DNA from 3 places in the Halomonas sp. A020 genome. Region 2 is predicted to be linked to each of the others. Evidence: predicted binding sites of a transcription regulator. Region 2 holds the regulator's gene; each other region holds the start of a gene.
What was found. The regulator FliA, encoded in region 2, starts transcription of late flagellar genes. The targets are predictions, from matches to a motif close to CTAAAGTTNNNNNNNNNNCNGCCGATA.
Positions count from the first base shown of each region.

Region 1 (10,732 bases), 720 kb from region 2:
TCTCATATCCAGTCTAGATATCAAAAGCCACTAAAAATAGAGATTGCAGATTGCTGTGCGAATAAACGGATATTGCTAATTAACGTAATTTTTTCGCTAGTCGGCTAACTTGATCTATTGCACACTCCAGGGCGAGCAACTTATCTTCTTCGAGACGCGAAATAACAGTTCTTATATCTGTCGTGGAAATCCCTTCCGTACGCGGCAGATAAACAACCTCCACATCATTGGATAGTGTGTCAAACTTGCCAGCCCAATCATCTCCCATCCCCAGAATATCCACTCCGTATTCCTTCACATCACTGGCTTTTTGATCCCAGGTTTCTTCGGGAATAACCTTATCGACGAAACTAATTGAATTGATAATTTCACGTCGTTCGTCGAACGGATAAATTGATGCCTTACCCTTTTGAGCATTGAACGCATCTGTAGAGACACCTACTATAAGGGTGTCTCCCAGAGCTTTTAGGCGCCTGAGCAGGCGTATATGGCCAACATGCAATAAGTCAAATGTACCGTAAGTAATGACAACCTTACTCATTTCATCCACGCTCCGGTTTTTGTATATTGACCACTAATGCATCTGTTGTTAGTGCATCAGCTCGCTGTTCTCGCCACGTCTTTTCTAACCACCAGCGGTCTTCTCCTGGGAAAAAATCAGGTTCAGCTCCTAGCGGGGCGTTAGCATAAATCCAGTGCATGTAATTAAAAATGCCGTAGCGCTGATAGCCATATAGATTATCAGGTTTTCGATCCGTCCCTAGCTCGATCAGTTCACTCAACTTATCTGGCGAAAAATACGACAGATGCTCAATCATATAGGAATAATTAGCGAAAGCGGATGACAGCGATAGAAGCTCGTCATTCGCATTAGGTACTTCGATGGATAGCCAACCGCCGGGCTTTACCAACTGCCACGCATCCTTCACCAATTGAATCGGCTCTGGAACATGTTCCACCACATGCCATAGCGTGATAAGGTCGTAGGTAGATTGATGATTATGAGCAAAGATATTATCAAGCAAGCCCGCGATATAACGAATTTGCGTTGGGACTTCGTCACGCTCTTCTATTAACTTTTTGCCAGTTTCAATGCGCGCCTCGCTCGGGTCGAGCATATCAACTTGTGCACCGGGTAGTGCGCTCTTTAACAAATGAGAAAAGAACCCGTACCCCCCACCAATATCAAGACAAGCCGGCATAAATTGCTGACTTTGGGGCATTAGCCGATCCGTTAAAACACGGTTTACACGGCGTTGAGCTTCTAGCCAGGAATTTTCAATAAACTTCTTCAGGGGGGTACCGCACTCCTCGATGGAGGAGTAAACCTGCATATCTTTTTCGTAATGTGAAAGATTGTAAACTGGCAGAGAAAGCTGGCGATGCCCGCATGCAGCACAATTCACGATCTTTAAATTCCCTGACTCATCACCGCGAACGTTTTGAAAATGTAGCTGATAATCATGATAATGACAAAGTAGGCAAGAAAAACCTGTGTTTTCTGAAAACCACGTCATAAAAAAATCCTTTAAGCCTAAAAACCAAGAGCGGCAATTAGCACACCGCTCTGCTTCTTATTTCGTAAAACATATCGATTAATTAAATAGGGCTCTCGAGCCCTTAAGGGTTATAACAACGACTCCAAACGCGCTTCAATCTGTTGCAGTAACGTGTCGTCCGGCAGGTGCACTAATGAGCCCTGTACCATAGCCATCGCCTTCTTGATTTCCCCTTCATGCCATTTCTTGTAAATACGAGAAAATGCATAGCACTGTACCAATAAGGAAAATCTGAAATAGTTTTTGGCTCGAATTACCGTATCGAACGTGGGGTCAGGCTCTTTCCAACCTTCACCGTATAGCGCCACAAGCCAAGCTTTCGGATCTATTAAGGACCAGATAGGTTCGCCCGCCGGTGTGGTATCTTTTTTAAGTGTAAGCGGTGGGTAATAAGTGTTAGCATTCCATTCGTGTGGCACTTCTTCTTTTAACCAAAAACCAGTAAATACTTGGTTACTTTCCTTATCAACTACAAAGCCAGAAAGGTCTACCGTGACTTTTTTTACAGAGTGCACCATTGATCGAGGGTTATTTAAAAACTGGTTGGGAGTTTCTACCCAGCCGTTGTTTTCTAAACAACGTACCGCCCGCTCCATTTCAGTATGGGGAAGCCCCACATCGATGTCCTTATCAAAACTGATCAGACCGCCTTCACGCACCAGCCCTAGCAAAGTGCCATAGAGGGCAAACGCATGCACGTTAGCCATCGCTAGCTGATTCAAAGTATCCCACAAGAGCTCTTCGGTTTCAGGTTTATTGAAATCTTCACGTTTTTTTTTCGATGTTGTTTTTTTAACACTATCTATAGCAACAACTTCAGGCTGTTCAAGCTTAAGCGTTAGCGCCTTACGAAAGTGCTCTACCGATTCGGGCAGTTTGCCACGCCGTTGTTGCATAACGCCATAGGCCATATAAACGGAAGGGTTGTTTGGTGCAACATTCAATGCTTTTTTTATGAGCGGTTCTGCGTCATTAAAGCGGTTTTGTTGACTATAAGCTTGAGCAAGGTTGGTCTGCACCATCAGCATGCCGGGATCAAGATCCAGCGCTTTCTCATAATGCTTGATACTGGCTTCAGCCCGTCCATACTTGCCTAACTGCTCACCTAGCATTGCGTGTAGCACAGCATTTTCAGGCGCTAATTTAATGCCTTGCAGTAGCATGTTAATGCCGCGCTGTATTTCGTTGTCACGTAAAAAAGCTTGCGCACGGTTGATGTAGATACTAGCCGGTGATGACTGTTTTGGCTTTGCAACGCTGCTGTTCTTACGGCTGTTCTTTTTACTCACTTGACCCTCCTGCTTGCGGCTGGCTGCTTGGATGCTGGCCCTGCTTGTCCCAAGGTGCTGGGCTATATTTGGCCGTTAGGGTGAAGGTGTCCGGTTCGGTATCATACTGGCTGAGATAGCCACGCGTTGCTAAATAGTGGGTGGCCATCTCTGGGTCAATGCTACTCAACAGCCGGTGGGTAAAGTCATGCACCCCATGAACGGCGTCCATTAAAAAAGCCAGCTTAAGTAATCGGGTAGGTGCCATACACGCCAAACGATGTTCATCGGGTGTGAACACGGCTTCGATGGTATCTAGTTGAGTGGCTTGCTGGCGTTCTAGCTTTTGCTTTCTAGGCAAGTGGCTATGGTGGATAGGCTGATCAAAGCGGTAGCATTGAAACCCGTGCTGCGTCATCCACTGAAAAATAGTCGCCACATCGGGCTGACGTTGACAAGTGGGCATTAACGGCAGGCGCACGTGGATCAGCAGCGTTTCTTTTAGATATTGCGTACCATTTTCCAGCACGGCCAGGCTGTCGTTGAGTTCATCCAGTAACAGCCAATCGACCTGATTTAGGCCCTCGATGGCGTCTAACTGGAGGGTAGGCACGGGCACTTTAGCCAGCACTTGTGAATCGCTACGCTTGCGCTCGGGCAGCTGCTCGGGTGCCAGCGGCTCCAGGGTACCGCTTTTCTCCGGGGCCATGCAGGCGTAAAGCGTGGCCGGTTCACCGTTGCCAAGCAGCGCATGTGGAAACACCTGAAACTCATCCAGGCCTTTTAGCTCTTCCTTATCCGTCAAGCGGCTAGCAGGGTCGAAAATGATGGTCGCGAGAGCATTCAGCTTCATCAGGTCATCAAAATTTTTCTGGAACGGCAGGCGAGCGCCGTTATCCATCACCATGATGCGGCCCTGAAACTGCCAGCTGAAATCGGCAGTGGTATCGGTGCGGTCTGTGTGCATTTTTAGCCTGTTATTCTCCGGGCGGAAGCAAAAGCGGCGTTAGGCGCTGCGGCTGAGCCGGTACTAGCCCGCAATAAAGCAGCAAATCATGACCTTAGGATAACAAGAAAACGATAACGTAAAGCAGTAAATACCCGTCACAAAACGTGGTTATCGGTCAAAGCAATTACACCAATGGCTCCCGCAGTGTGCTGTAATTTTCTGGCATGTGCTCATCCATGGCGATGACCTCCGAGTTGCTAAGCCAGAAGCTTATATTTTGTTAAAAAGGCTATCAATCTCTGTCTTTAGCTCAACAATCGCTCCTGCAGCCTTACTAGCAATTTTCTCCTTTTCTTGTTCGGTTTTTCCCGACATAGATCCAGCAATTACGGAGTTTGCAATCACCTTAGTGACAAGACCATCGATTTTCTTTTTTGATTCGATTTTTTCAGCGTTAGAAATAGACAAAATAATATCTCCTATATATTAAAAACGGGAACCCTTAGGCTCCCGTCGGTATGCACTACTTCAACCTTTCGGCTAAGTGTCAGATTAACCCAGCAGAGAAAGAACGTTCTGCGGAATCTGATTAGCCTGTGCCAGAACAGAGGTACCCGCCTGCTGAAGGATCTGAGCACGGGTCATGCTTGCCACTTCAACGGCATAATCCGCATCTTCAATGCGTGAACGAGCAGCAGAGAGGTTAGTAGCATTGGTATCAAGGTTAGTAATGGCGTCTTCGAAACGGTTTTGCACCGCACCCAGCTCAGAACGCAAACCATCAATAGTACTCAGTGCACTATCAAGCGTAGCCAATGGGTTAGCTGTGGCTTCTGTTACATTAGCTGCTACATCGGTTAGACCTGCACGGGCGGCATCTAGGGGTTGTGCCTCAGCTCCGCCACGAATAGAAAACTCAAGTACGGCCGCTGCTGAAGCAGTACCTGCGGTGGCGACAGCGAAATCAACCTCGTAGAAATCTGCTGCAGAACCAGAACCAACTCGTGCAAGGAAACTGCCATCTTCACGCTGTACAAGCGTTGCTGAAGTCACGCCTGCAGGTACGGCGGAGGTATTCAAGGTCGGCGCAGCAGAAAAAGTTACTGCATTCGCACTAGCATCAGCTGAGGCTGCAGAACCAAAATTAAAGGTGGTACCATCTACAACTAATGTAGACAATTCAGTTGAGCCACTGCCAAAGGTCACGGCTTCGGGCTGCTCAATACCACGAACACTGAAGTCATCAATATTCAGGGCGCTAGAGTTGATAGCTTGAAGCGCAATAGAGATAGTTTCTCCATCGTTTGCACCCACTTGGATGTCCATTGCCTGAACACCATCAGCAAGCACCTTGGTACCGTTGAAGTCTGTTTCAGCGGAGATACGATCGATTTCTGCTAGACGCTGGGTAATTTCATCTTGGATAGAACCCAAGTCAGCTTGGCTGTTCGTACCATTTTGTGCTTGAACAGTTAGTTCACGAATACGCTGGACGTTGTCGTTAATTTGGTTCAGTGAACCTTCAGCAGTTTGCGCAATAGAAATACCGTCATTAGCATTACGGCTAGCTTGGTTCAGGCCGGTGATCTGCGCAGTCATACGGTTTGCAATTGCTTGACCAGCCGCATCGTCTTTTGCGCTGTTGATGCGCATACCAGAGCTCAAACGCTCCATGCTAGTCGTAAGCGCGTTTTGAGATTCGCGCAGATTCTGCTGGCCAATCATGGAAGTAATGTTGGTATTGATCACTGACATGGTGATTCTCCTTGCGTGTGAACTGGCCGTCAGGCCCGCTTTTCGGCTACTTGTTGCGCCGTTATATTGATTAACGGCCTGATGAGGAGAACCTTTAGGGGAAGTAGTAAAAAATTATGTAATATTTGGTAACTGGGCGATATCGGTAGTAGGCTGGAGTCACCTTCGACGCTGCCTCTTACCTCAGAAGTGAAAAAGCCCCCTGACGATGGGGGCTAGCGGACAACGGGTAGCGATTACCTCTTACGCCCCAGCTGTGCATCCAGCGCATCAAATTGCTGGGTGAGGTAGGAACTCATGCTGTTCATTTGCGCAATCATCGCGTCTAACTGGCCGAACTGAGAGCGGTAGCGGCTGATGGTGCGCTCGATGGTCACTTCCATGCGTACAAAGCGTTCGTCTAGACTTTTCACGCGGTTTTCAGCGCCGCTAATGGCCAGCTTGACGACTCCGTTGTTGCCGAGCATTTGCTCTACGGTGGTAGTGAGTTTCCCTGCCATTCCGTTCGCGGTTTTATCACCTGCAAAAAAATCGCTCAGCGCTTGGGGGCTATTGGCGACGAGATCACTCATCTTAGCGTCGTCCACTTTCAACTTACCATCACGCTGCAAAGTGATGCCTAACTGGTTCAAGGTGCCTAGCTCGCCACCTTCCACACCGCCCGTTAGCACACTGCGCAGGCGACCTTCAATGGTGCGTACGGTGTTATCGCCTACCAGCTCACCGGCGGTGTCAGCATCGCCGCTGAAGCTGGTGAGCTTGCCAATGGTGCCTTTTAAATCGTTGAACGCTTTTACGAAGCCGTTGATGGCTTCGCGCTGCTTTAGCGTGTCGCGCTCGATATTGATGGTACTGGTCGCCGTTTCGCCATCGGCAATGCTGAGTTCGGCTAGGTTCAGCGTGACCCCTTGAATGGCCCCTTCTATTTGATTGTTGGCACTGCTAATGGAAATACCGTTGACCGTCAGTGCTGCATCTTCGCCCGCACGCTTGGTGGCGGTATCTTCACCAAAAGGGCCTGCTACCGTTACCGCCGGGTCTTGACTGGTATCGACAAAGCTAAAGCTGGCAATAGAAGCATCCGCGCCGGTATTTTTAGAGCTGAGCGCCAGCCGGTAGCCTTGGCCATCGTTGATGATGGTGGCGTTAACGCCTGCATCTTTATTGGCGTTGATGGCATCGCGTATCGCGGAGAGGCTGCTGCCAGGGGCGATATCAATATCCACAGAGTCCGCACCGCCAAAAGCCAGCCGTAGGGCTGTCGCGCCCTGGAGGTCTAGCGCGGTGTCTCGGTCAGTCACACGGGTTGAGGCCAGCGTGCCGGAAGTGGCTAACTGCGATACCTCTACCCGATAGCTACCGGGCAGCGCGCTGGCAGACGTCGTGGCTTTAATGGCATCACCACGCACGTTCGCAGAAAGGCTTTGGTAGAGTTTCGGGTCGTTGAGCTTTGCTAACGCATCTTGAAAACTGTTCAATGACGTTTGCAGCTGGCCATAGGCAGAAATTTTTGCCTGCTGCTGCTTTTTCTGCAGCGTGATAGGCGCGAGTTTACCGCGCTCCGCTTCTTGAAGCTGATCTAATAAACCGGTGAGATCCAGGCCAGAGCCGACGCCTAGGGAGGTTATTGTCGCCATGCAGATGTTCCTCGATGCAAAAGGCTAAACCCACAGTCATTAATAAAATGCGCCAACGGTGGCGTTGCGACTGGATAGATAGCATGTTTATCGACGGAACAGCGGCCAACTTTAGGCTTTTTTTACCTCTTAACGACAGATAGCTCATTCCTTCAACAAAAACGCCTGCTTAGCGCAGGCGTTTTGCAACATTTTTAGCTCTAGTGCATTTAGTCGCGGCCTAACTGAGCGTCTAGCGCATCAAACTGCTGGGTAAGGTAGCTGCTGGTTTGGTTCATTTGAGCGATCATGCTATCCAACTGACCAAACTGGGTACGATAGCGAGAAATGGTCTGCTCGATGGATTGCTCCATGCGCGTGTAACGCTCGCCCAGCGACTCAATGCGGGTTTCAGCACCAGAAATAGCACCGGATACCGTGCCATTACTACCTAACAGCTGCTCGATGGTTTGGTTGACTTGGCCTGCCATACCTTCGTTATCGGCAGCGCCTGCAAAAAAGGCAGAGAGCGCATCCTGATCATTGGCAATGGCATCATCTAGCTTGCCGCTATCGATTTCCAGCGTGCCGTCTCGTTGCAACGAAATACCGATATCCGTCAGCATGGAGAACTGGCCCTCTACGCCACCACCCAACACGCTGCGTAAACGAGACTCCACCGTGCGTACCGCACTATCACCCAGCAGTTCACCGGCAGCGCCGGTTTCAGCATTAAAGCTAGTGAGTTCGCCAATGGTGCCTTTTAGATCGTTGTAGGCATCGACAAAGCCGGTAATCGCTTCGCGCACTGCACGAGTATCTTGCTCGACTTTCACCGTGCTGTCGCCTTCGGCCTGAAGGTTGAGCGTGACGCCCTGAATCGCACCCTCTACTTGATTAGTAGGGCTGGTAATGGCAATGCCGTTTACATTCAGAGAGGCATCGGTGCCGGTTTGCAATGTGTTATCAATATCGGCAGCAAAAGGTGCCGTGTCAGAAAAGCTAAAATTGGTGATAGAGGCCTCGGCGCCCGTCTCACTCGAACTTAGCGCTAGCCGGTAATCCGTTCCATCGAAAACGATAGTCGCATTAACGCCGGACTCTTCGCTGGCATTGATAGCATCGCGTATGTCTTCGAGGGAGCTATCTGCGGCAATGGTTACGCCTTGCGTGCTGCCATCACCAAAGGTGAACGTTAGCGTCTGCTCAGTGGTGGTAAGCGCCTCGTCCTGGGCAGTCACGCCTACCGATGCCAAGGTACCGCGAGTCGCCAGCGTATCCACCGTAACGTTATAACTCCCGGGCTGCGCTTCGCCATTCGCCGTTGCCGAGAGCGCCTCACCTCCCACGTTGGTAGAAAGGCTCTCATAAAGCGAGCTGTCATTGAGTACGTCGGCCGCGTCTTGAAAAGCAGACAAAGCCGTTTGCAGCTGGCCGTAGGCAGATATCTTGGTTTGCTGGGTTTCCAGTTGCCGTTCGATGGGAGCCAGCTTGCCGCGCTCAGCGTCTTGCAACTGGTCGAGCAGGCCGTTGAGATCCAGCCCTGAACCGATACCCAATGAAGAAATGGAAGCCATACGTTACTGTCCTTTTTTGAAAAAGCCGCCTGCCGTGCTGACGCCCCTTATCCAATACGATTCGATGTCGAAGTAGTTATTGATGTTTTATCGGCCAGCGTTTCAAAAACTTTAGGGCGCCCCCCATCCTGGGTGACAATCCTCACACTCCCTGGATGAGCCATCTACTTTGTTGGCCAGTGTAGACAGCCTACATGGCGATTGGATGACGCTACCCAGCACCTGATATAGACCTTGGTCTAATCCCCCTCCTGCATTATAATGCACTGCAGCACATCCATTTTGCTGCGAATGCAGGAGCCTCCCCCATGCCCGCCGAAGCGTTACACTCTGCGTCGACCGCCTCCTTCCATATTCAGCGCAGCTTACGACACTGTCTCTCCAGCGTGGCCGAAATGCTGTATGAGAGCGGACACGTGCTCGAAACCATCACACTGACACAGCGAGGTCTGTCCCGCCAAGAGCTGGATAGGCTTCGCCAGCAGCACCCGCGCTGGGCGATTTGCCAAACCACCTTGGAAAAGAGCGACGCCGCCATGTTCAATGACTATGGCCGCTTGGTGTTGACGCCATTGGGCCGAGAGCTAATGTTCGATATGTTTGGTCAAGGTGCCGCCGACTGCGCTTGAGCATCATTAGCGATATGAAAACGCCCGCTGAGAAAGCGGGCGTTGGCAGATGCTGATGTCGCGCTGCGTTAGCACTGATATTTCAGTACTAACGCTTCGATTCTGAGAGAACCGCTTAGCGCAGCCCTAACAGCGAAAGAATAAACAGCACGACAACGATCAGGCCGATGATATAGATGATGTTACGCATAATGGCACTCCTTGCTTTTGCGTTTCATGGAAATCAAAGGGTTGCTTCCCTTCAACGGGTGCTTTTAGCGTAGCAGGCTTTTCATCGGTTTGCGTAATGTCCGTCAGCGTTCCGCTGAGGGAACCTTGTCTGTGCATGGCTTTCAGAGCCGTACCACTCTCTTCTCAGGTATCGCCATGAAAACGACGGCTTTTATGCTGGCGTGTGCAATAAGTGCGTTGACCGTTACGCCGGTCCTTGCGTCAGCCCCTTCATCGGAGGCGCTGCAAGCACTCGATCGACAGGCCCGAACCCTCGATCGTCTACACACCGTCGTGGTGGCACATGACGGTACGATCATTCATGAGCATCATCAGGGCGGTCCCGGCGTCTCGGAGCCTGCCAACGTCAAGTCGCTTTCTAAAACGGTATTGGCCGCCGTGACCGGCGCGGCCATCGAATCAGGCATTATCGAATCGGTGGATCAGCCCCTCGTAGCGCTACTCGATAGCGTGCCGAGCAGCGCCGATCGTCGAGTCAACGACATCACGGTCGCTCACCTGTTGGCCCAGCAGGCTGGGTTGGAGCGCACCTCCGGCAGCAACTACGGCGCTTGGGTAGCTAGCGCTCACTGGGTCAACGATGCGCTTACACGCCCGTTCGTCGACCGTCCTGGTGGTCGAATGCTCTACTCTACTGGCACCAGCCATTTGCTGTCGGCAGCGCTGACTCAGGCCAGCGGCGAAAGCACGCTTGCACTTGCGCAGCGCTTGCTGGGCGAGCCGCTTGGTATTGCGATTCCCCCTTGGCCGCAGGACCCTCAAGGGATCTATTTTGGTGGGAACGACATGCAGCTTTCCCCACGCGCGCTCATTGCGATTGGGGAGCTATACCGTAATGACGGCAGGACCGATGGCCAGCGCGTGCTGCCGGAGGGTTGGGTAGAAGCCTCTTGGACGCCCAGAGGCCAATCGCCTTGGACAGGCGATGGCTACGGTTTTGGCTGGTTTATGACGACGCTCGCGGGTGAAGACGTTGCTTACGGGAGAGGATATGGCGGGCAGGCGCTGTATGTGATTCCTGAGCGCGACATGACGGTGGTGATTACGTCAGACCCAACGCCGCCCTCTCCCGGCGGTCAATTTCAGCAATGGTTGAATGAGCTGGTCGTCGGTTTATTGGAGGATGAGTAGCGCGGCGCAAGAAACGT
Region 1 covers NZ_AP022850.1:708,935-719,666, forward strand. Annotated here, with positions in the region: gene tagD (glycerol-3-phosphate cytidylyltransferase) at 80-541, opposite strand; gene FRH_RS03245 (class I SAM-dependent methyltransferase) at 543-1,517, opposite strand; gene FRH_RS03250 (tetratricopeptide repeat protein) at 1,628-2,848, opposite strand; gene FRH_RS03255 (hypothetical protein) at 2,841-3,794, opposite strand; gene FRH_RS03260 (hypothetical protein) at 4,047-4,244, opposite strand; gene FRH_RS03265 (FliC/FljB family flagellin) at 4,329-5,531, opposite strand; gene fliD (flagellar filament capping protein FliD) at 5,768-7,168, opposite strand; gene fliD (flagellar filament capping protein FliD) at 7,378-8,724, opposite strand; gene FRH_RS03280 (hypothetical protein) at 9,033-9,353, shown strand; gene FRH_RS03285 (serine hydrolase) at 9,720-10,715, shown strand.
Region 1: the regulator FliA is predicted to act here: its motif matches at 8,813-8,839, upstream of fliD (flagellar filament capping protein FliD).

Region 2 (10,732 bases):
GTTAAACTGGCGCAGCCGCCCGGCTTCACGCTTGGCCTGGATGAAGTCCCGCACGTCGGGGTGACCGACATCGAAGGTCCCCATCTGGGCACCGCGACGTCCCCCGGCGGATGCCACGGTGAAACACATCTTGTCATAGATATCCATGAAGGCCAGCGGGCCATTGGTGCCCGCGCCTGCGCCAAACACGAAAGCGCCTTTGTGTCGCAGCGTCGAAAAGTCGTAGCCAATGCCCGCGCCCGATTTCAGGGTCATCCCAGCATCGACCACGGAATCGAGAATATCGCGCATGGAGTCATGGATGGTACGCGAGACGGTGCAATTGATCAGACTGACGGCGGGTTTGTAGGCGTCGGCACCGGCATTGGAGAGAATACGGCCGGCGGGAATCGCGCCGTTCTCCAACGCCCAGCGGAACTTGGGCAGCCACTCGTCAGCGTGCTCGCCCTCGACGGCCGCTAGCGCGCGCGCCACGCGTTCGAACGTCGCCGAGACATCCTGATCTACCGGCTGGCCATGGCGATCTTTCAACCGATATTTGGCATCCCAGATCTCTCTTGAGGGGGCCTGCAGAGGGACCTCACTGGATGTCTTCATCGCCTTGGCTGCGGTGTTCATGTCACGAAACTCCTTCACGAGGGATCAATAGCGGCTAAAACGGCCCGATGATACAAGGCATCGCCAGAGAGTATAGCCCCGACTTTCTACTATATCGGCTGCTTTTTTTAGACAAACCCACTAGATATAGAAAAAACAGCACCTTACCCTTTTGATTATTCACAACACGCTATAGGCTTAGGGTTTTCGATGACGATACGATCTATGAGCCCCACTCGCGCACTCTCTTCCTACGCGTTGTCCACGCTCCTGCTGGCGAACCCGGCGCTGGCGGCCACGTTCAACGTGAGTTCTACCGAACCCCACGGGCACTGGCAGTCGATGGCCCTTAGCCTTGGCGACGAACGCCACTTCCGCGCCGTGGAGACCCACAGCTACTCAGACGCTACGCTCAGCGTGAACACGACCCAGGGTGTCTGCGACCTGCCTTGGCTCGAGATGCGAGTGACGCTGGCGCAACAGCAAGGCGAAAGCCGTGCGGTGAACCTCGTGCCGACGCGGCTACGCATCGACGACCAGCCGATCATCGACACCATGGCGGAGTTCATTACCGAGCGCGGCGATGACGGCTTTTATGCCCATTTCTATTTGCAAGATATGGAGACGCTGATCGAGGAAATGCAGTCGGGGGAACAGCTCTTCCTTGGCTTCGATCAGAACGAGCGGGAGCCTTGGTACATGACCTTTAGCCTGGCGGGTGCAGATGCGGCCATCTCGCGCATGCAAGCGTTGTGCAGTGCGGCCGCCGAGACGGCCCGCACGCCTTAAGTCACGCGCTCTTCGGCGAGTTCTACGCGGTTACGGCCGCTACGCTTGGCTCGATACATGGCAGCGTCGGCCCGGGCCATCAACGTTTTACAGCTATCGCCGGGCTGCCAAATGGCGACACCGATGCTCACCGTGATGGGCTGATCCAGACCGCTGACGTGCAGTGTCGCCACCAGGCTACGCAGCCGCTCAGCCAAGCCGACCGCGGCGTCCATGTCCGAGTGCGTGGCGAGCACCACGAACTCTTCGCCGCCCCAGCGGCCCAGGTGGTCACAGCCACGTAGCGAGGTTTCCACCAGGCGCGCCAGCGATACCAGCACGTCGTCGCCCACGCTGTGTCCGTGGGTATCGTTGATCTGCTTGAAGTGATCCACATCGAATAGCAGCAGCGCAAAGGCAGCGCCGTACCGTTTGGCCGCGACCAGTTCGGCATCGATGGCCTGTTCGATACGGTAGCGGTTCCACACCTGGGTGAGCGGATCGAAGTGGGCGAGCTGCTCCAAGCGCTGATTAGCAGCGGCAAGCGCCTTACGCTCACGCTCTAAATGCATGTTCAGCGTGCTGATCTCGTAAGCGGAGATCGCCAGCGTCAGGTCTTCTCCCAGGTCCATCACCGCCAGGCGCTCGACGCGCTGCCACGCCTCGCTTTTGCCCACTACCTCTTCGCACCAGGCCGCCGACGGCGCCACCATCACCGGGGGTAGCGGTGCCGAGGTCGGTTGCATCGCCCAGTAAAGCGTTTCTACCTGCTCGGGGCGAAAGAAGATCAGCCAGCCGCGCTGAGCCACGCTCATGGGCAGCGGCACGGCCAGAATGCCACATTGGTCTGGCATGTTCAGGGATTCGGTCAAGGGCTCGCTGGCCACGCCACGGGTACACCAAGGCCCGCTGTGTCGATGCGCTTTGTCGAGCCGTTTGACGAACTGAGCGACGACTGCGGCGTCGGGCGTATGACCGTCCGCGTAAACGCTGCCTTTCAGCCACAGTGCAACACCGTGGGCGCGAAACAGCGAGCACCATGTCTCCGCTTGGGCTGACAACAACTCGATGGGGCTTTGCGGCTCGACACGGGCATTCGTCGAGAGCACCAAACTATCTTGTACGCGCTGAAGATAGCGGGCCTCTTGTCGAGCCCTGAGTAGCAAAAGCCGCTGGGTCGCCATCTGGACGAGGGTGCGAACGGCATCGCGGACTGGCGGCGACACCGGATGAGGCGCTGCCGAGTGGCAGAACAGCAAGCCCCACAGCCCGGTGTCGCCCTGCATGGCCAGGCTCATCGCACCGCGTACGCCCAACCGTTGCAAGTAGCGCTGACGCTCCGGCGCGGGGGCACGTAAAAAGCAGTGGCGCAAATCGACGCTCTCGCCCTCTGGCGTACACGGCAGCGGCGGTTCTGCATGGGCGCTGGCGTCATGAATCAAACGGATCGGATGGCGCTCGTAGGTGCGGCGCAGCGTGATCGGAAAGTCACTGGCAGGAAAGCGTTGGCCCAGCAGCGCAGGCAGGTGCCCGCCTTGCGCTTCGGCGACGATCAGCCCGTGCCAATCGCTGTCGAAATGACAGACCGAGACGCGATCATGACCGGTGAGCTGTTGCACGGCGGTCACTAAATAATCCAGCAGTTCTTCTTGATGGGTCGCTTCGGCTAGACGCATCAAGCGCTCGTTGACGGTCCCCAGCAGGCGTCGTTTGCCCAGCGGGCTGAGGGGCTCGATTTCGACCACCACGTGGCGATGCGTGCGATAAGCGTGAACCTGCAGGCGCGTAGTGTCATGTAGCCGACGGAAGGCCAGCGGGCTCGCTAACCGCTGGCGTCCATGCAGCTCTTGGCGCAATCGCTGGCTCAACCGCTTGCCCAGCACGGTGGCGGGGGAAATCGCACGGAGCTCGGTGTCTGCCAATCCCAGCAGTTTGGTTAGGTTGCGACTGACCGCCTGAATGCGCCGACTCTCACCGTCGAGCACCATGACGGCGCCAAACGATTGTAGTAGCGAGTGATGCTTCGACACGCAGATAGCCTCGAGATAGTGCTTTACCCCTCGACCTGCTGCCTCAGCAGCAGTTCAACGCGCCGGTTGGCTGCTCGCCCTTCCGAGGTAGCGTTACTTTCCATGGGTTGGGTGTCGGCATAACCGACCGCCCGCATACGTGAAATGGCAATGCCTTGCCGCTCTAATTGGCGCACGACCGCAATGGCACGGCCTACTGAGAGCTCCCAGTTCGATGGAAACCTCGGCGTCGAGATAGGCACGTTATCGGTATGACCTTCAACGGAGATTTGCCCATCGAAAGTCGCCAGCACGGAAGAGAGTCGTTCTAACACATCTTGCCCTTGGGGCGTTAGCACATCGTTGCCGCTGGGAAACAAAAGGCTGTCGTCGATGCGCAGCGTCACGCCCTCTTGACCTTGCGAGACGCTTACACCGGGAATGTCGAGTCCCACCATATGAGGTTGCAACCCTTCATGGCGTGGCTGAATACCCGTGGCCAAGCTAGCGAGCGGCAGTGAGGTCACGGCGCTGGCGACGCTCAGGGCCTCGTGGCTCTGCCCTTCGCCGCCGCTCGGCGGCGCCAAGGCTAGCAGCAGAACGAACAGCGTGATGAGCAGTGTGAGTACGTCCAAGTAGCTGGTTAGCCAGCTCTCGTCACTCTCACCCACTGCAGCGGGCAGCTCCAGGGCATGCCGTGAGTCGCGGTCAAGCATGGCGCTACCCTTTCAATGCGGAGCCAACGTCGGGGCGGGGTTTGACGTTGGCGTCCCGGATCTCATCGTGGTAGTTCGCTACGAAGGAGTTGAGCGTCTCTTCAATGAACGATGGCAAGCGGCGCTTGGTGATCAATGAAATCCCTTCGAGCACCATGTTCATGGTAATCAACCGCTCCTCGGTGCGCCGCTCCAGCTTGACGGCAATGGGCTTGAACACGAGGTTGGCCAGCAAGATACCGTAGAAGGTGGTCAGCAGTGCTACCGCCATGCGGGGGCCGATGACCTGAAGGTCTCCGGCATCCATGACTTCGAGCATGTTGACCAGCCCCACTAACGTGCCGATCATGCCGAAAGCGGGCGCGTAGGTCGCCATGGTGCGAAAAATTTGCGCTTCGGCGTGTTCGCGGGCTTTCAAGCGGGCGATACGCCAGCGCAGCATGTCGAAAATCTCATCCTCTTTGGTATTGGCGATCACAAGTTGAATACCGGTTCGTAGAAACGGGTTGCGGGTGTGCTCGAGCTCCCGTTCGACGGCCCGCACGTCACCTTTGAACCAGAGCCGCGACATGGACACCAGCTCGTTGATGTCGTCCCGCACATAGGTATTCTCACGGCGGAACACCAAGCCCACCAAACGCACCACTCGCAGCACTTCTTTCAACGGATAGCTGATGAAGGTCGCCGCCAGCGTACCGGTGATGACGATGGCCAGTCCCGGCACATTGATAAAACTTTCGGGCGACTCTGCAGTAAAGAACAGCACGCTTACCAGCAGCAACATGCTGGCAAAGATACCGATCAACGTAGATGGGTTCATCAACGGCTCCTCGCCGAGTAGGGTGAGTGGGTATTAGGATTCATCGTGATCGCGTAAACGCGCGCGCAGACGGCTCACCGCCTGACTGTGTAGCTGGGAGACCCGCGATTCGGTGACGCCCAGCACCGCGCCGACCTCTTTAAGGTTCATCTCTTCTTGGTAATAGAGCGCCATCAGCAGCTTTTCACGCTCGGGTAATGCCTCGATGGCCTCGATCAAGGTGTGTCGCTGCTGCTCATCAAGCAATTGGTCAAACGGCCGATGCTGGGCATCGTCACCCGCCGGCTCACCGCCATCGGCGACCAGCTCTTCGAACGGCAGCAGTTGACCACTGTTGGTGTCATTCAACAGCTGCTGGTACTCGCTCAGGGGCATCTCCAGCTCGCGGGCAATTTCACCCTCTTCAGGGGGGCGGCCCAACTGCTGCTCCAAGCGGCGTACCGCATCGTCCACTGCCCGCGCCGAACGACGTACGCTGCGCGGCAGCCAGTCGCGAGTGCGCAGCTCGTCCATCATGGCACCGCGAATCCGCTGGCTGGCGAACGTCGCGAACGTGGCACCCTGGGCAGCATCGAAGCGTCCCAGCGCCTCTAATAGCCCCACCATGCCTGCCTGGATCAGATCATCTAGCTCAATACTTGCGGGCAATCTTACCTGCAGCGTTAAGGCCTGACGTCGCACCAGTGGCATGTATTGGGTCAACAGCTCACTTTGTTTGATCCTGCCTTGTGCTGTATACATCCTCGTGCCTCGCGGCTGAACGGCCTTTACCGATAATTCACTATCACCTGTAGCCCCTGCACCCTCACTGGCCGCTGGCCCGGCGACAGTGCAAACCGAAAGTGCAGCGGCGCATTTGCCAACATGCCTTCCAGCGCAGTGGTACTGCCGCGCATGCCCGACAGTGCCACGCAGCGCTCAGGGTGACACAACCAAGCGTTGACGGGGTGACTCGGTGGGGTTTCGAACCGCCACTGCACGCGCGTTAGCGTCGCTCCTCCCAGCGGGATGCCTGCTGGTGGCGAAATGGCCTGGCTCTGACTGGTGCGGTCGCTCATGGCGACCAACACGCCAGGCACGTCTCGGCTCCAGCTACCCGTTGCCGCCTCGACGCTAACGACCCACATGATGGTTGCCAGCATCGCTGCGTAGGGGCTCACCCTTTTCACTGTTAACAACTTTACGGCTTTTATCAACGTCTGTCGGGCAAATAGCCTCATACGCGGGCCCTCTATTCGGCGTAGGTCGCTAACGACAGCAAGCCGATCATCTGTCTCAACGTGCAAGCAACAAAAGCTCGATATCCAAATAGTAAGCGGCGGCGTCACGCAAGTTCTCCAGCAGCCCCTGACGCGGCAGGTGCGGTTCATGGAGTGCCAGCAGGCGTCGCGGACCGCCATGCTCTCGCACTTTTCGAAGCACACGGTACATGCTGGCAAAGCCATCGGCATCGCTAGTGACCCATAGCGCCCATCGTGCATGCTCCTTCGCCAGCATGGCCAGCGACGGCGTATCGGCCATGACGACCTGAATCTGCCAATCCTGCGGGTCGCCCGCCCACTGACGCCCCAACGCCGACCACTGCCCCAAACGTCCACGCACTTTATCGACTTGTGCGGCGCCGGTATGCGGTAGCCCTATCACCACCAGCGGTTTCTGAGGGCGCGGTGGCGTCACCGTCGCCGGTTCAGTGGCGGCAGCGACAGTGGGCGCCAGAGCGTCTTGGGTATGCACCGCCGCCTCTTCAGTACTGACCGGCGAGGCAGGAGCGGCGGACGCATGGGTATCTTGTGGTTCGTCCTGTGCGGCTCGCTGCTGACGCTGTAGATCGGCCCATTTCCGCAGGCCCGCCGCTTGATCCTGGCCGCTCATATCAGGTCCTCGCGACTGACGCTACCGAGCTGGCGAATGGCATCGCGTGCCATCAACACGTGCACCAAGGCGTCGAGTAGCGCCGTATCGCGGTGTTTACGCTGACTGCCCAGCAGGCGCAACAGGTCGGCTCGCAACGCTTGCACCGCGTCGTCATCGGCCAAATCCAAGTGACTGGCTACAGCGGCGGCGCCGCTGGCCATGAGCAGGCGTAGCTCGCTGCTCACCTCGCCGCCATCCGCCTCTTTTAGCTGCTGCCAGGCACGCTTGGTCAACGCGGATAGCCCATCACTCTGTAACTGAATGACCAGTAGCGATACAACGTCGCTGCCTAGACGCGCGGGAGTTAGCCAGTAGCGGCGCACGACACGCTTGCTGCTTTCTGGATCGCACACGTCGCCCACCCAGGCCAGCACCGCGTTGCCGGTGGCATCGTGGGCCTCCACGTAGGCTGTCGACAGCTGCATGCGTTGACCACGAAAACGAATGGCAACACGGTGGGTGAGCGTACTCTCTTGAAACAGCGTGCGCAGGGTATGACGCTCGCCCTGGCAGTGTACACGCTGACCGGCGTTGACGGCGCTGACCCAGGTCAAGCGCTGGTCGTTAAGCCATGCCAGCGCGTCGGACTCCGGCAGGGTAGGCAGCAGATGAACGGCGATGTCTGCCGCGCAGCCCGCCAATCGTGGTTGCCACCCAGCAGGTTGGCGATGCTGCAAACGCGTCAGTGCCAACCATGCCCCTTGATCGTCGAGCGCCACGTCCGGCATCGACCAGTCACAGTTGCGCTCGTTGCGCCTGGGCGACCATACGACGCCCATGGCATCGTGGGTCGCTTCCGCGCCAGCCAGCAGCGTGTCTAAACGCTGATCCTGCACCACGCTGGGCAGCGCAGCGATGTCCCAGGCGGCCTCCAAACGGTGAAAATCGGCGACCCGTTGGCGCAGCCGAGTCAGTACCGACGTCAGCCGGCGCCCCTGGCCTAGCACATCCCGCGACCAGCGCGGCAGGCTCGGCGCGCTGGCCGGGCCGCCTTGATCCATCGAAGCGCTCGAACTGGCCGAGAGCGCTTGGTCGATCAGGCCAGAAGGCGTGGCCACGGCCATGTCTTCCGGCACCTGCTGGCCGTGTGATCCAAACAGTACGCGCATGCCGTGGCGCATTACGATATCCAGAACGGGCGCCAGTCGCCCGGCCTCGTCCTGCTTGGTGATGATGCAGTCGTCGAGCTCGGCCCCTGCGGCCCGCGCTGCCTGACGGTAGCGCAACACCACCTCTTCCAGGGTCTCTGGCTGGCTGGCCGCATTGAGCAATAGCACCAGCCGTACGGTCGACTGTCCGCCCTGCAAGTGCGCAATCTGCTCGATCACGCGCTGATCTCGTTGGCTCATCCCAACGGTATCGATGATGACCCACTGTTTGCCTTGCAATCGGCCGACCAGCTCGTCGATAGGCTGTTCTGCGTCGAGCGCGTACATCGGCGTATCCAACAGTCGGGCGTAGATACGTAACTGCTCGTGGGCACCGATGCGGAAGCTATCAGTGGTCACGAGCGCCACCGGACGAGTGCCATGGCGCATGACGAAACGCGCCGCCAGTTTGGCCGTGGTCGTGGTTTTACCGACCCCAGTAGGCCCTACCAGCGCCACGATGCCGGTTTGATCGAAAAAGCGATCTTCGTGCGCCAGCACCTTCAGCCGCGCTATGAGCTGTTCGCGCAGCCAAGCGCTGGCAGCGTCATGGCCGCCTTCCTGGGTCAATAACTCCTCGGGCAGCGCTTCGAGCACCTCATGGCTGAGTTCGGCGCTAAAGCCCACCCGCACCAGCATGGCTAGCAGATATTCATACGTCGTTTGAGTGCCGCGCGGCGACTCCACCATCGGCTGACGGCGAGAGAGCAGCTCGCGCATGTCCTGCATTTCTCGGAGCAGGCGCTCGCTCATTGCCTCCAGCGGATCTGGCTGTGTCGGCAGTGAGAAAGCCGCGGCGGGCGCCGGGGCGTCTCGCGATACTTCTGAAGGCTCTGCGGGTGACGGATCGAACTGGTCGACCGCGTCGTCGGCCATGGCCAGAATTTCAACGCCGCCTTCGGTGCGGCGATTAGCGACGATCAAGGCATCGTCACCCAGTATTTCGCGCACTTGGCGCATGACATCGCGACTATTGGCTCCTACAAAACGTCTCACGCTCATGGTTCACCTGTTACCAATTTAGCGGCCACCGACCAGGGTGGTCACGCGCAGGGTGCGGTCGTCGGGAATTTCTGCCTGGGACATCACCACCAAGTGGCGCATCCGGCGGCGTAGGAAGCGCGATAGCACCGCGCGCAACGAGTGTTGAACGACCAGCACGGGCGCTTCACCACTGCCTTCGTGCTTCTCGAGCGCCTGCTGTGCCTGATGCATCAACGTATCCGCCAGCCCCGGCTCCATGGCCCCGTTACCGTTCATGGCCTGCATCAATACTTGTTCGAGCTGCGCGTCCAGTCCCATGACGTGCAGGGTCTCCTGGCCAGCAAACCACTGTTGTGTAATCGCGCGACCCAGCGCGATACGCACCAGAGCGGTCAGCTCATTGGGGTCTTTCTGTTGTCCCGCATACTCAGCCAAGGTGTCCAACACCGTGCGCATATCGCGAATCGAGACGTCTTCATCCAGCAGGTTCTGCAAAATTCGCTGCAACACGGTCAGAGAGATCGCTTTGGGCACCACCTCTTCGACCAGCGATTTTTGGTCTTCGCCCAGTTTGTCCAGCAGCTTTTGCACTTCTTGCCGCCCCAGCATCTCGGGAGAGTGACGGTGCAGCAGATGGTTCAGATGGGTGGCGATCACCGTGCTGGCATCCACGACCGTATAGCCGTAGACCTGAGCGTGCTCGCGCTGGTTGCCATCGATCCATACCGCAGGCAGTCCAAAGGCTGGGTCTTGCGTTGGCGTGCCTTGTAGCTCACCGGACACTTGGCCGGGGTCGATGGCCAGCCATTTGCCGGGCTGCGCGTCGGCACGGCCGATTTCGGCGCCTTTCATGGAAAGCACGTAGGTATTGGGCGGCAGTTCTAAGTTATCGCGAATGTGTACCACCGGGGGCAAAAAGCCCACCTCCTGGGCGAATTTCTTACGGACGCTTTTAATGCGCCCCAGCAACTCCCCTTTTTGCCGCGAATCTACCAGCGGAATCAAACGGTGGCCCACTTCCAGACCCAGCGTGTCCACCAGCTGTACGTCTTCCCAACTGGCTTCTGGCGTCTCTTGAAGAGGCGGTGGCGCCGTGGCGATCTCCTCTTTGACCAAGGTCTGCTCTTTGCGACGCATCAGATACCACGCCAAGCCGCCCAGCAGCGCGGTGAAGACCAAGAATACGAAATTGGGCATGCCGGGCACCAGGCCGAGCAACCCCATGACCATCGCCGCTAGAATCATGACCTGAGGATTGACGAACAGCTGGCTGATCATCTGCTGACCAACGTCCTGCTCGGTATTTACCCGAGACACGGTGACGCCTGCAGCCGTCGAGATGACCAGAGCCGGGATCTGAGCCACCAAGCCATCGCCAATCGTCAGCAGCGTATAGGTACGCGCGGCATCGGCAAAGCCCAGATCGTGCTGCATCATGCCAATCAGCAGGCCACCAATGATGTTGACCACCATGATGACCAGACCCGCCACCGCGTCACCACGAACGAATTTACTGGCACCGTCCATGGAGCCGTAGAAGTCGGCTTCCTGGGCTACCTCGGCGCGACGCTTTTTCGCTTCATCTTCGCCAATTAACCCAGCATTCAAGTCGGCGTCGATGGCCATCTGCTTGCCAGGCATGGCGTCGAGCACGAAGCGAGCGCCCACTTCGGCGATACGCCCCGCACCTTTGGTGATGACCATGAAGTTGATGATGACCAAGATGAGGAAGACGACTAGCCCCACTGCAAAATTACCGCCGACGAGGAAGGTGCC
Region 2 covers NZ_AP022850.1:1,428,310-1,439,041, reverse strand. Annotated here, with positions in the region: gene FRH_RS06630 (adenosylcobalamin-dependent ribonucleoside-diphosphate reductase) at 1-618, opposite strand, end outside; gene FRH_RS06625 (hypothetical protein) at 823-1,386, shown strand; gene FRH_RS06620 (sensor domain-containing diguanylate cyclase) at 1,383-3,395, opposite strand; gene FRH_RS06615 (OmpA family protein) at 3,419-4,090, opposite strand; gene FRH_RS06610 (MotA/TolQ/ExbB proton channel family protein) at 4,095-4,910, opposite strand; gene FRH_RS06605 (RNA polymerase sigma factor FliA) at 4,944-5,651, opposite strand; gene FRH_RS06600 (flagellar protein FlhE) at 5,678-6,070, opposite strand; gene FRH_RS06595 (hypothetical protein) at 6,186-6,782, opposite strand; gene flhF (flagellar biosynthesis protein FlhF) at 6,779-8,974, opposite strand; gene flhA (flagellar biosynthesis protein FlhA) at 8,993-10,732, opposite strand, start outside.

Region 3 (10,732 bases), 1.4 Mb from region 2:
GATACATATGCTGTTGTAGCAGAGGATAATGAAAAAGTGGGCGTGCCGACTTTAATGGTCATAGCCCAAAGCCAAGAAGAGAGTAATACCTAACAAAATGCTGCACGCGGAAAAATTACTCGCTGCACTCCTAATTTTCCGGTGAGCAAAGCGTTAGCCTTCATTTTAATTTAGGCGTAGAAATGGAACTTAAAGATCATTCAAAACCACATATCGAAGAAAAAGAAGTTGCGGCAGATGTGCGCGATGAAGATCTTTCGCGGCATGTGCTAAGGCGTGTTTTCGCTGTTGGAAAGACCTTTGTTGGAGTGAAGTTTAAACAATCAGATATTTCTGATTGCTATTTTCGAAACTGTCGGTTCATTCGTTGTGACTTCACTGGCGCAAATATCAGTGGTTCCAATTTTCGAGGGTCGCAATACGAGGAATGCAGGTTTCAATACTCCACCTGGGAGCATACTCATCTTGATGAAGAGTTCTTAGATAACTGTCTACCAAGTGAAGAAAATTTGGCTCGTGATCTCGTTCGCTCTCTTCGAGTTAATTTTGGCCACATTGGTAATTATGCAGCAGTAAATAAAGCTGCTTCAATTGAGGTAGCGCTAACAGGGTTGCATCTATACCACGCGGCCTATTCGAAGCAGTCATACTACCGCTCTAAATACAAAGGGTGGGATAGATTCACTCATGCGATTAGGCATGCACGGTGGAAGGCACTTGATCTGATCTGGGGAAATGGGGAGAGCATAATTCGGGTTTTGATTAGTGGTGCAACGGTAATATTTTTATGGGCTAGCGTCCTTGTATGGGCTGATCCTAATTTTAATTTTCATCAGTCTTTGATGTCGGTAACATATGCATTCTGGGGTGTCGATACTTCACCGCCTTTACCTAGGCATGAGTTTACTGCCTTGTCTGTCATACGGTTCACCTTTTTTGGGTTGTTCATGGCCATTCTAATCAAGCGGTTGGCAAGACGATGAGCCACGACATTTATGTATTCGGCTCTACTTGCCGAGGAGAAGTAACCCCTACTTCAGATGTCGATGTTCTTGTGGTTCCTTTTTCAAGAAATCGTTCTCAATATCCACATGAGTGGAGTGTGTACACCCCGGAAGTGATCAAAGAATATTTTAATAAAGGGAGGCTATTTGCTTGGCACCTTTATCTTGAGGCTAAGTGTGTGCACTGTTATGGCGACCAACCTTTCCTATCCAGTTTAGGGCCGCCAGCTCCTTATTCAACTATCACAGATGATATCGATGATTTAGAGGTCTTGCTAAAGGAGTCTCTAAACGAGCTGAAAAATGGGACTAGCAATGTGGTATACGAGTTGGGTATAGCTCATACAGCGATTCGAGATATCGCCATGTGTGCATCTTGGGCAATGTTGGAGCAGCCGTGTTTTTCGGCTGATGCGCCCTATCGCCTACCGGTTGAGTGTCCACTGGAGTACTCAATTTATAGGCTCATTATGCTGGCAAGACATAGTTCGACACGAGGTATAAAAATCGATTTCGATCCGACTTATGCCGTTCGTGCCATTACCGAAGCAACATTAACAAAATGGGTAGATTCTCTGCGAGAAGCGATATGACGAATACATTTTTGAATAGAGTTTCGGCAGAGCGTCGTGTATTGACAACGGTAAACAGGTGTTTTTCCGGTGATAAGGAGCTTACTGGGCTGTCTAGAGCAGCCATATTGCGTTGGCAAGCCGCCTTGGGATTTCATTCAGAGAGCCGAGTCATTCCTTTGCTTTTTGATCTTGCTGAACAATGCCAGAGGCTATCAGACAGAAGTAATGAAACATTTATGCCTATTGAGGAAGCTCAAGCTATAAAAATAGAAGAGCGACTGGGGGAGCTGAAGGAAGAGCTGCAACGGTGTGCTTGTGATGGCTAACAAGCGGCATCACGGTGACCGCTTTCCGCCGCTACTCGGCTACAAACCTGCACGTCAGCTAGGCGTGGAGGCGTTATCAAAACGCGCAGTAGTGAAATTTTCGTCTATGGTGACCAAAGAACCACAGGCCGTTAGCGTAACCTATCACCCTATGCACCCATCAGGAGCTAATATGTGGGACATGAAACCCAATTTACCCCTGGCCGTACAGCTGGCTAAAAGAGATGTGCCTGCTCTGGTTTACGATGCGGTGAATCTGGAAGGCGTTGCCATGACGCTGCCCGAGGTGCAGACCATTCTTGATGGCATTACCGTAGGTGGGCATCGCATTAGCGATCAGAACATGGCGATCAACCAAGCCAAAGCGTGGGCGTTCATTTTTGATTTGGTCGAGCAGGGTGAGTTTACATTCGACAAAAAAACGGCGCTGAGTATTCACGAGATCGCCGGAAAAGAAGAAGCGTTAGAGTGGGGTAAGTTCCGTTCAGGTTATGTCACTATAGCTGGCTCTGAGTACGAGCCGCCTGCTCCCGATGAGTTGGATGCAACATGGCGAGAAGTGGAGCAACAAGTCTACGGTGAGACGGATGTTTACGATCAGGGCATCACAGCATTTTTACAAATGGCTCGCGCTCAGTTTTTTTGGGACGTCAACAAGCGCACAGGACGTTTCATGATGAACGGTATCTTGTTGGCTAACGGCTTCCCGGTGATCAACGTGCAAGCCAAACGGCAGCAGGAATTTAACACCTTGATGCTCGATTTTTACTCATCGAATGATATGCGAGCGATGAATACATTCCTACGAAGCTGTTTAGATGAAAAAATAACTCGTAACTTCACGCTAGGCCTCAACATGGGTTAGCACGGGGGTTAATCATGAACACCCAAATTTAAAAGGCAATCCACCCTACCATGACCCGCAAAACCCTAAGCCTCAAAACCAAAAGACCACCAGAGCCCAAACCCACCAGCGAAGTCGAAGAACAAACCTCCAACGACCCCATAACACGCTTCCTCAACGGCACCGCTATCCATCCTTCCCCACGCCTGTATCTAGCGCCGAGTGATCAGCCGCGCACCGTGCGGGCGATGGATTTGATTACGCCCATCGGAATGGGACAGCGGGGCTTGATTGTGGCACCGCCCGGCTCTGGCAAAACGACGCTGTTAAAGCATATTTGCCAAGCCGTGGCAGAGGCTTACCCGGAGATAAAGCTGTATGCCTTGCTGATTGATGAGCGTCCGGAAGAAGTGACCGATTTTAAGCGCAGCGTGTCGGCTGAAGTGCATGCCTCGTCGTCAGATGAAAGCTACGCGAACCATGTGCGGATGGCTGATCAGTTGCTGGATATGGCGCGTAAGCAGGCAGGCGAGGGGCACGATGTGATGATTGTGATCGACTCACTCACCAGGCTTTCGCGGGTTCATAATGCCGAGCAGCGGGGCAATGGGCGCACGATGTCGGGTGGGTTGGATGCCCGGGCGATGGAAATCCCCCGCAAGCTGTTTGGCGCGGCGCGAAAAATCGAAAACGGCGGTTCGCTCACCATTCTGGCCACGGTGCTGGTGGATACGGGAAGCCGTATGGATCAGGTGATTTTTGAGGAGTTTAAGGGCACTGGGAATATGGAGCTGGTGCTATCACGGGACGTGGCCAATCAACGAATTTTCCCGGCGATTGATATTGCCAAAAGCAGTACCCGCCGAGAAGAGCTGTTGATTGATGCTAAGGAGTTTGAAAAAGTACGCACCCTGCGCAGAGCGTTAACACCGCTTAAGCCCATAGAAGGCGCGCAGAAGCTTCTTGCACTGTTGGAGAAATACCCCACGAATGCGGAGCTGCTGGATGCTTTTTCGCCCGCTGAGTAGAGGTGAAGCTCACCCTTGTATTTTTAAAGGTGAGCTTCTTGGTTAACGCTTAACGGCTGCTTTTTTTAACGTGGTTCAAGTTAGACGCGGGCACGGCTTTTTTGACTGGGAAGCCTTCCACTTCTTTGCGCTCAATTGTGCTTTTCAAGCGCCTTTCAATCGCACACAGGTTTTTAAAGTCGCTGATATCGACCAGCGAGATGGCTTCACCGGAGGCACCCGCGCGGCCGGTGCGGCCAATGCGGTGGATGTACTCTTCTGGCTGGAAGGGTAAATCGTAATTCACCACACGGCTGAGTTCGCCAATATCTAACCCCCGAGCGGCGACGCCCGTAGCTACTAGGTACTTCAGTTCGCCCGATTTGAACTGATCCAACACCTTTTCGCGCATGGCTTGGCTTCTGCCGCCATGGATGGAATCCGCTTGAATACCGCGTTTTTCCAACTGAGCCACCAGCTTGGCCGCGCTGTGTTTTTTCTCGACAAAAATCAGCGCCTGATCCCACGCTTGCTCGGTGATTAGGTGGCTTAACAGGGCGGACTTGGTGTCTTTGTCGACCGTGATCAGCCACTGTTTGATGGTAGCGGCGGCGCGGACGTTGGGCGTAATGGAGATGTCCGCCGCCATATCGGTCATTTTGCTGTCTGAGAACGCGTGGGCGATGGCGCGCACGTCGTTAGTCATGGTGGCCGTGAACAGCAGGTTCTGACGGTTCTCCGGCAGGCGCACGATGATTTTGTGGATATCATCGACAAAGCCCATATCGACCATTCTGTCCGCTTCGTCCAGCACCATGACTTGTAGTTCATCAAAGTGGAGCGCGCGCTGATGCGCCAAATCCAGCAGCCTGCCCGGTGTGGCGACCAGAATATCCACCCCTTCGATCAAGCGCTCTTTTTGCGGCGCGGTATCCACACCGCCATACGCGGCCATTGAGGTTAGCGGGGTATGCTTGCCGTATTGCGCCACGCTGGCTTCCACCTGAACCGCCAGCTCGCGGGTGGGAACAAGGATCAGCGCACGGATGCGTTTACCGCGCAGCGGCTCTGCTGCTTTGCTGAACTGTTCCAGCAGTGGCAGCACAAAGGCAGCGGTTTTACCCGTGCCGGTTTGTGCGGTGGCGATTAAATCTTTGCCCGACAGAATGGCAGGAATCGCTTGTTCTTGGATGGGCGTTGGCGTTTTGTAACCGAGTTCGGTAATCGCCTGAACGAGAGGGCTGGATAAGCCTAGTTTTGAAAAGGGCATGAGAAGCTCTGACAGAGTGTCGTAAGGGGTGTCGAAAATAAAAAGTGGTGCAGCATAGCGTAAAATCAACCGTTCGTTGCTCGAATACGCGTTTATTTCCATCCAACCTTTCCCCCGTACCCCCATCCCCACAAGGTATAATCCCCCCATTCACCCAGAAGCTCACGCTTGCCGGGTTTGTTATGAGTCTGTTTTGCGTCATCTGTTACTGAGCAATAGGGGTAGTGGTCCATGATTAACACCAAAATTTACAAGGCAGTGTACGAACTCGCCGAAAAGCTGATGAAGGCCGCTGCCAAAGATGACCGCGCCACCTTTGAAGCGCTGTATGCTGAGCTGCAGGCGATCTGCACCGAGCACGAGAACACCGAGAAAGACCACCCGGAGCAGTGGGAAACCCTGGCCGACTTCACCGAAGAGCTAGAAGACGCGCTGCCGATCTACCAAAAAGCGCTGGATAAGGCGGTGGCGAAGCAGTCGAACGACCACATTGCCTCGATTGGTTTTTCGATGGCGGCACTGCAAGTGGAGCTGGGCGACACCCAGGCGGCGATTGAGCGCTTGCAGCAGGCCCAGGCCAGTGCCCACACTATTGAAGATAACGAACTCAAAGCAGAAATTGATGAGCTGCTGGCAACATTAACTACCGGTTAGGAACCTGATTTTGACCAATAACGATATTTTTCGCCGTATCCGCTACACCTTTGATTTAAAAGACAACACCATCGTGGATATTTTCGCGCTGGCAGAAGTGCCCGTTACCCAGCCGCAGGTCACCGCGTGGCTGAAAAAAGACGAAGACGACGCTTTCGTCACGATGAAGAACCGCGAGCTGGCCGCGTTCTTGAACGGTTTCATCAGCTTTAAGCGCGGCAAGCGTGAAGGCCCACAGCCTGCGCCAGAATCGCAGCTGAACAACAATATGGTGTTTCAAAAACTGCGTATTGCGCTGAACATGAAGGCCGACGATGTATTAGAAGTGTTTGAGCAGGTGGGGCTGCCGCTAAGCCATCATGAGCTCAGCGCGTTTTTCCGCAAGCCGAGCCATAAGAACTACCGTGAGTGTAAAGACCAAATGCTGCGCAATTTCCTGATGGGTATTCAGCTTCAGCTGCGCCCGAACGATAAAGGCTAAACAAGGCCCTCGCGCTTCACACACACGAAGATCGCATTGCCTGAGACGTTATCCCAGGGCGTGATGGTCTGGTAATCATGCTCAAACACGTGCACCTCGAAGGTAGGCTCCAGCAGGGCGATAAGTTCGCTAAAGCTGACCGCCACCATGGGGTGCTCGTCGTTCCACACCTGCGTTGCGCCTGCCTCTGTTTTCTCAATGCTCAGCCGTAACGACTGCCGTGCCCCTTGCCCGCTGTAGTGCCAGCCCGAGCGAAAGGTGAACGCGGCGTCTGCCTGTTTCGCCGTGTGCTTAACGAACAGATCGTTATTAATGCGCTGCTTATCTACCCCGTTAAAGCAGAACACGCCGCCCTCGCTTAAGGCGCGCTGGGCGCTGGCAATGCAGTCGCTTAGCTTCTCTAGACCATCGCTGTAGTGGATGGAGTAAAGAAAGCAGGTGATGAGATCCAGCGGTTCGTCGACCTCAAAGCTGCTCATATCCTGCAATGAAAAGTGCGCCTCTGGGCAGCGTTGGGCGGCGATATCCAGCATCGGCTGGTTAATATCCAACCCGCTGCTGGTGTAGCCAGCATCCAGAAAATAACGCACGTGAGGGCCGGTGCCGCAGGCTAAGTCCAGATGGCGTTTGCCTGTGTTACCAAAAATTTGGTGCAGGCGACGAATAGCGTTGCTTTGGGCCTGGTAGTCGATGTCGACGCACATCAAATCGTAGTAGCCAGAAAGGTCGGTGTAGAGTGCGTTAACGGACATGATGGCCTAATGGTGAGGGCTGAAATACATTGGGTGGCGCATAGTAAACGAGCGGTTGGGGTTTGAGAAGGCGTAGGAGTGGCTTGGCCAAGCGGCGATCAAATTTGCACTCTTTCACAGTTTGGCTAGCGCTTTAGGGTTAATGTGATTAAAGAAATCGTGTGATGGTCCGATAACTACTAAAGTCGCACGACACATTCGATTGCCATACGAGGCTGCCATGCCAAAACCCTTTGCTCTCATTCTCTCTGCGTTGCTCCTGGCGATGACTTCTTATGTGCAGGCGTCTACCACCGAGGCGGCGGAAGCGGCCGCGCTCGCTTGGCTGGAAGCGATCGATCAAGGTGAATATGAGCAGGCTTGGGAAAAGTCGTCACCGCTGTTGAAGACGCCGCTTTCCCCCACCATGCTGCAGCGCGTGGTGACGCTGGCCCGCAACGATTTGGGCAGCGTCGAGTCGCGGCGGCGCATCCGCATGTCGCAGTACACCTCGATGCCTGGGGCGCCGCGCAACGACTACAAAGAGTTCGCTTTTCAAACCCAGTTCACGAACAACCAGCGCGTGGTCGAAGTCGTCACGCCACATCTGGAAGAGGGCACGTGGCGAGTGAGCGGCTACTACGTGCAGTAACGTGATTCGAGCGCCCATCAATAGCCGCCAACGTTGGCGGCTATTGTGTTTTCTACACGATCAGCCCCGCCAGCGCCTGCATCCCCAGCACCAACAGAAGCACCACACTGCCCAGCGCTAGGCTGGTCTTCAGCGCGTGGCGTTTCCACATGCTTTCCACTCGGTGCCCAAAACGATGTACCAGCCACGCCAGGCCATAGTAGCGCAGCCCGCGAGCCATCAGTGCTGCCAGGGCGAACAGCACGATCGGGTAGCCCGAGAGCCCAGCGGTAATCATCGCCACCTGGAACGGAATCGGCAAAATGCCAATCGCTAAAATGGCGGCAAAGCCGTATTGGTCGAAAAAGCTCTGAAACGCCTGATAGCTTTGCTGCATTCCCATGAAGTCGATGAACCAAGTGCCGACGGACTGGTACAACACCATGCCCACGCCGTAACCGACGATGGACGCCGCTAAACAGCCCAGCGTGGTGGCGGTGGCCATTGCCCAAATGCGTTGACGATTCACCGCCATGAGCGGAATCAGCACGAGTTCGATGGGAATCGGCAAAATGATGGTCTCTAGGAAAGAGAGCGTGGCGAGCAGCCACAGCATGTTTTTCGAGCCGTTGATACGCTCGAACCACTGCTTGGTTCGCGTGGAAGTGAAGGCCATGGGTCGAGTCGCTATACGGAAGGGTTGATGCGGCGATAAATCGCCGTGAGGAGGCTATACACGCCGAATGCGAACAGCCCGATGGCAACGAACGCAAGCAGCCACTGGCCGAAGGCTTGGTGTCTCAGCGTGCTCAAGGCTTCCGCCGTGCCGCCTGCTTGGCTAGGATTGTATTGGTACGCCGCGATGATAAATAGGCTGCCCACGATCACAAAGACGAGACCCCGCACCGCCAAGCCAAAGCGACAGACGGGGTATGCCCAACGCTGCACGTGAGTGGGCATGGAGAAGTGGCGGTCGAATTTGGCTTTCCACCCTTTAATGGCATGGGCAATGCCTGCGCCAATCAAGACTGCGCCTACCGCCGCGACCAGCCAGCGACCTAATGGCTGCTGCATCAGCCAGCCAGCGGCATCCTGTGAGCCGCTGCCAGAGCCACCGGATGCACCCAAGCTGACGATCAACTGAGCCGCAAAAAAAGCCAGCAGCGTGTGCGTCACGGCACTGACCAGCAATCCCGCGCGGATCGCCAACCCTTTGGGTTGACTGCCATGGCCGTCGGTGTCTTGAAGCGCTTGCAGTGTGCGCCAAGTGGCGTAGCCCACTAGCCCAAGGGCAATGATACCCAGCATTACTTTGCCGAATGGGGCGGCCAATACGCTCTCTAGTGCGCCACGACTGCCTTCGGTTTGGCCGCCCTGGCCTAACGCGGCGAGCGCGGCTAAGCCGCCTACCAGTAAATACACGATCCCCCGCGAGGCGTAGCCCAAGCGGGCGAACAGTTTAACCGCATCCCGATGTGTCGGGGGTTGACTGGCCATGGTGTCCTCCTGACGTGAATGGCGTTGCCGATCCTTTCGGCGGCCCATACTGTGCATGGAAAAGGGTATTGTCCAGCGTAGACCATGCGGCGGGCAGCGTTAGGGCATGGCGGTACTTTTATAGAGAGCACCGCTCAAAAGTGCCATAGTGGTTCTGGGAAGTAGTCAGTAAGCGTCTTCATGTGTCATGGATCGAACCCTATGAGCGATCACCACATCGTTTTTATTCCAGCAGACCCGCATTACCTGCCCGCGGAGGAGCAGGTATCCCGTGCTAAGGAGACGTTATGGCAATGGATGCCGGAAGCCGAATCGCTTGAAGCCGCCGTGTCTGAATACGTGCAGTTTCATGACTGCGGCAGTAATTTTGAGTACGTTCGTTGTCACCTGTGTGGGCAGGAGCTGACCCTTCCCCAGTGGCATCTTCTGATGGATCAAGATTACGATTTAGTGCGCGGGTTTGGGCTAATGCCGCAAACGCTTCCATGCTGTGGAAGTGTGGCCAGCGTGAACCAACTCGACTACTCCTTTATGCAAGGGTTTTCACGCTTTTCTCTCACGGCGATTAACCCCAGAACGGGCGCGGTGAGCCCCCAGCAAGCGGAGCTATTAGAGCAACGGTTGCGTCATCGTCTTCTGGTGATTTATCGCCATGTGTAGCGTGTCGGCGCATTGGTCAATACGAGGGTGAACGGATAGGTGAACATGAATAAAGCACAGCCTATTTTCTGGCGTGACGAGCGTATGCCCCACGTCGAACTGCGCAAGATTCAGGATGTGTGGCAGGTATGTTATGCCCCTCACAGCCATGCGCATTGGTCGCTGGGGGCCGTGACCGCCGGGGTCAGTACGTTTCGATATCGCGATGCCTCACATCAGATTCGTGCCGGTGACATGGTCATGATGAACCCTCACTGGGTGCATGCCTGTAACCCCATCGCCAACCAGCCTTGGGCGTACCTCATGCTGTATGTGGATGCTCGCTGGATGAGCGAGTTGCGCTATGGGCTTGGCCTACTACCTGCGCCAGAGTGGCAAGACATTGCGACTGCGGTCATCCGCCGGCCGAGTCTCTTCCACTCGTTTTGCGAGATGGCCGACGGTTTGTTGGATGAGCACGTCGCGATCGAGCGCAAGCGGCAGGCAGTCACCGCCTATCTCACTACGCTGATGAGCGAACTGGCGGAGGAGCCACCTCTGGCACCCGCGCCGACGCCTGAACTGCTGGCCCAAGTGGCAGACTATTTGCGCACGCACTGCGCCCGCGATATTTCGCTGGAAGAGTTATCCCAGCAAACGGGGTACAGCACGGGGCATTTGATTCGCGCGTTCAAGCAGCACTACGGCCTGACGCCCCATGCCTATTTGATCGATCAGCGTATTCAGTTAGGGCAGGCGGTGCTGAGGCAGGGTCAGCCCATCGTCGAGGCGGCGCTCACGGCAGGGTTCAACGATCAGCCCCATTTTCAGCGAACCTTCAAGCGGCTGGTCGCAGCGACGCCCCACCAATACCGTGCGCCGTCATTCAAGAAGTAGAAATAGCGCGCTTGCTGCCAAGCCGACCGCCAAGCAGCGGTTGATCGTCAGGAGCACGATAGGCCGGTGCAGGTAACGTTTGAGAAACGCCCCCGCGTACACCCAGCTGGCCAGCGACAGCCAGCAGATCGGTAGATAAAGCGCGGCGAATAGGCCAATCAAGTAAGGATCGTTGC
Region 3 covers NZ_AP022850.1:2,819,287-2,830,018, forward strand. Annotated here, with positions in the region: gene FRH_RS13125 (hypothetical protein) at 1-93, shown strand, start outside; gene FRH_RS13130 (pentapeptide repeat-containing protein) at 183-983, shown strand; gene FRH_RS13135 (nucleotidyltransferase domain-containing protein) at 980-1,597, shown strand; gene FRH_RS13140 (hypothetical protein) at 1,594-1,905, shown strand; gene FRH_RS13145 (Fic family protein) at 1,898-2,770, shown strand; gene rho (transcription termination factor Rho) at 2,821-3,777, shown strand; gene FRH_RS13155 (DEAD/DEAH box helicase) at 3,827-5,026, opposite strand; gene FRH_RS13160 (Replicative DNA helicase) at 5,258-5,680, shown strand; gene FRH_RS13165 (DUF1456 family protein) at 5,691-6,161, shown strand; gene FRH_RS13170 (class I SAM-dependent methyltransferase) at 6,158-6,913, opposite strand; gene FRH_RS13175 (DUF4019 domain-containing protein) at 7,134-7,544, shown strand; gene FRH_RS13180 (VTT domain-containing protein) at 7,597-8,199, opposite strand; gene FRH_RS13185 (DUF1206 domain-containing protein) at 8,211-9,020, opposite strand; gene FRH_RS13190 (hypothetical protein) at 9,222-9,680, shown strand; gene FRH_RS13195 (AraC family transcriptional regulator) at 9,726-10,556, shown strand; gene FRH_RS13200 (LysE family translocator) at 10,542-10,732, opposite strand, start outside.
Region 3: the regulator FliA is predicted to act here: its motif matches at 7,062-7,088, upstream of FRH_RS13175 (DUF4019 domain-containing protein).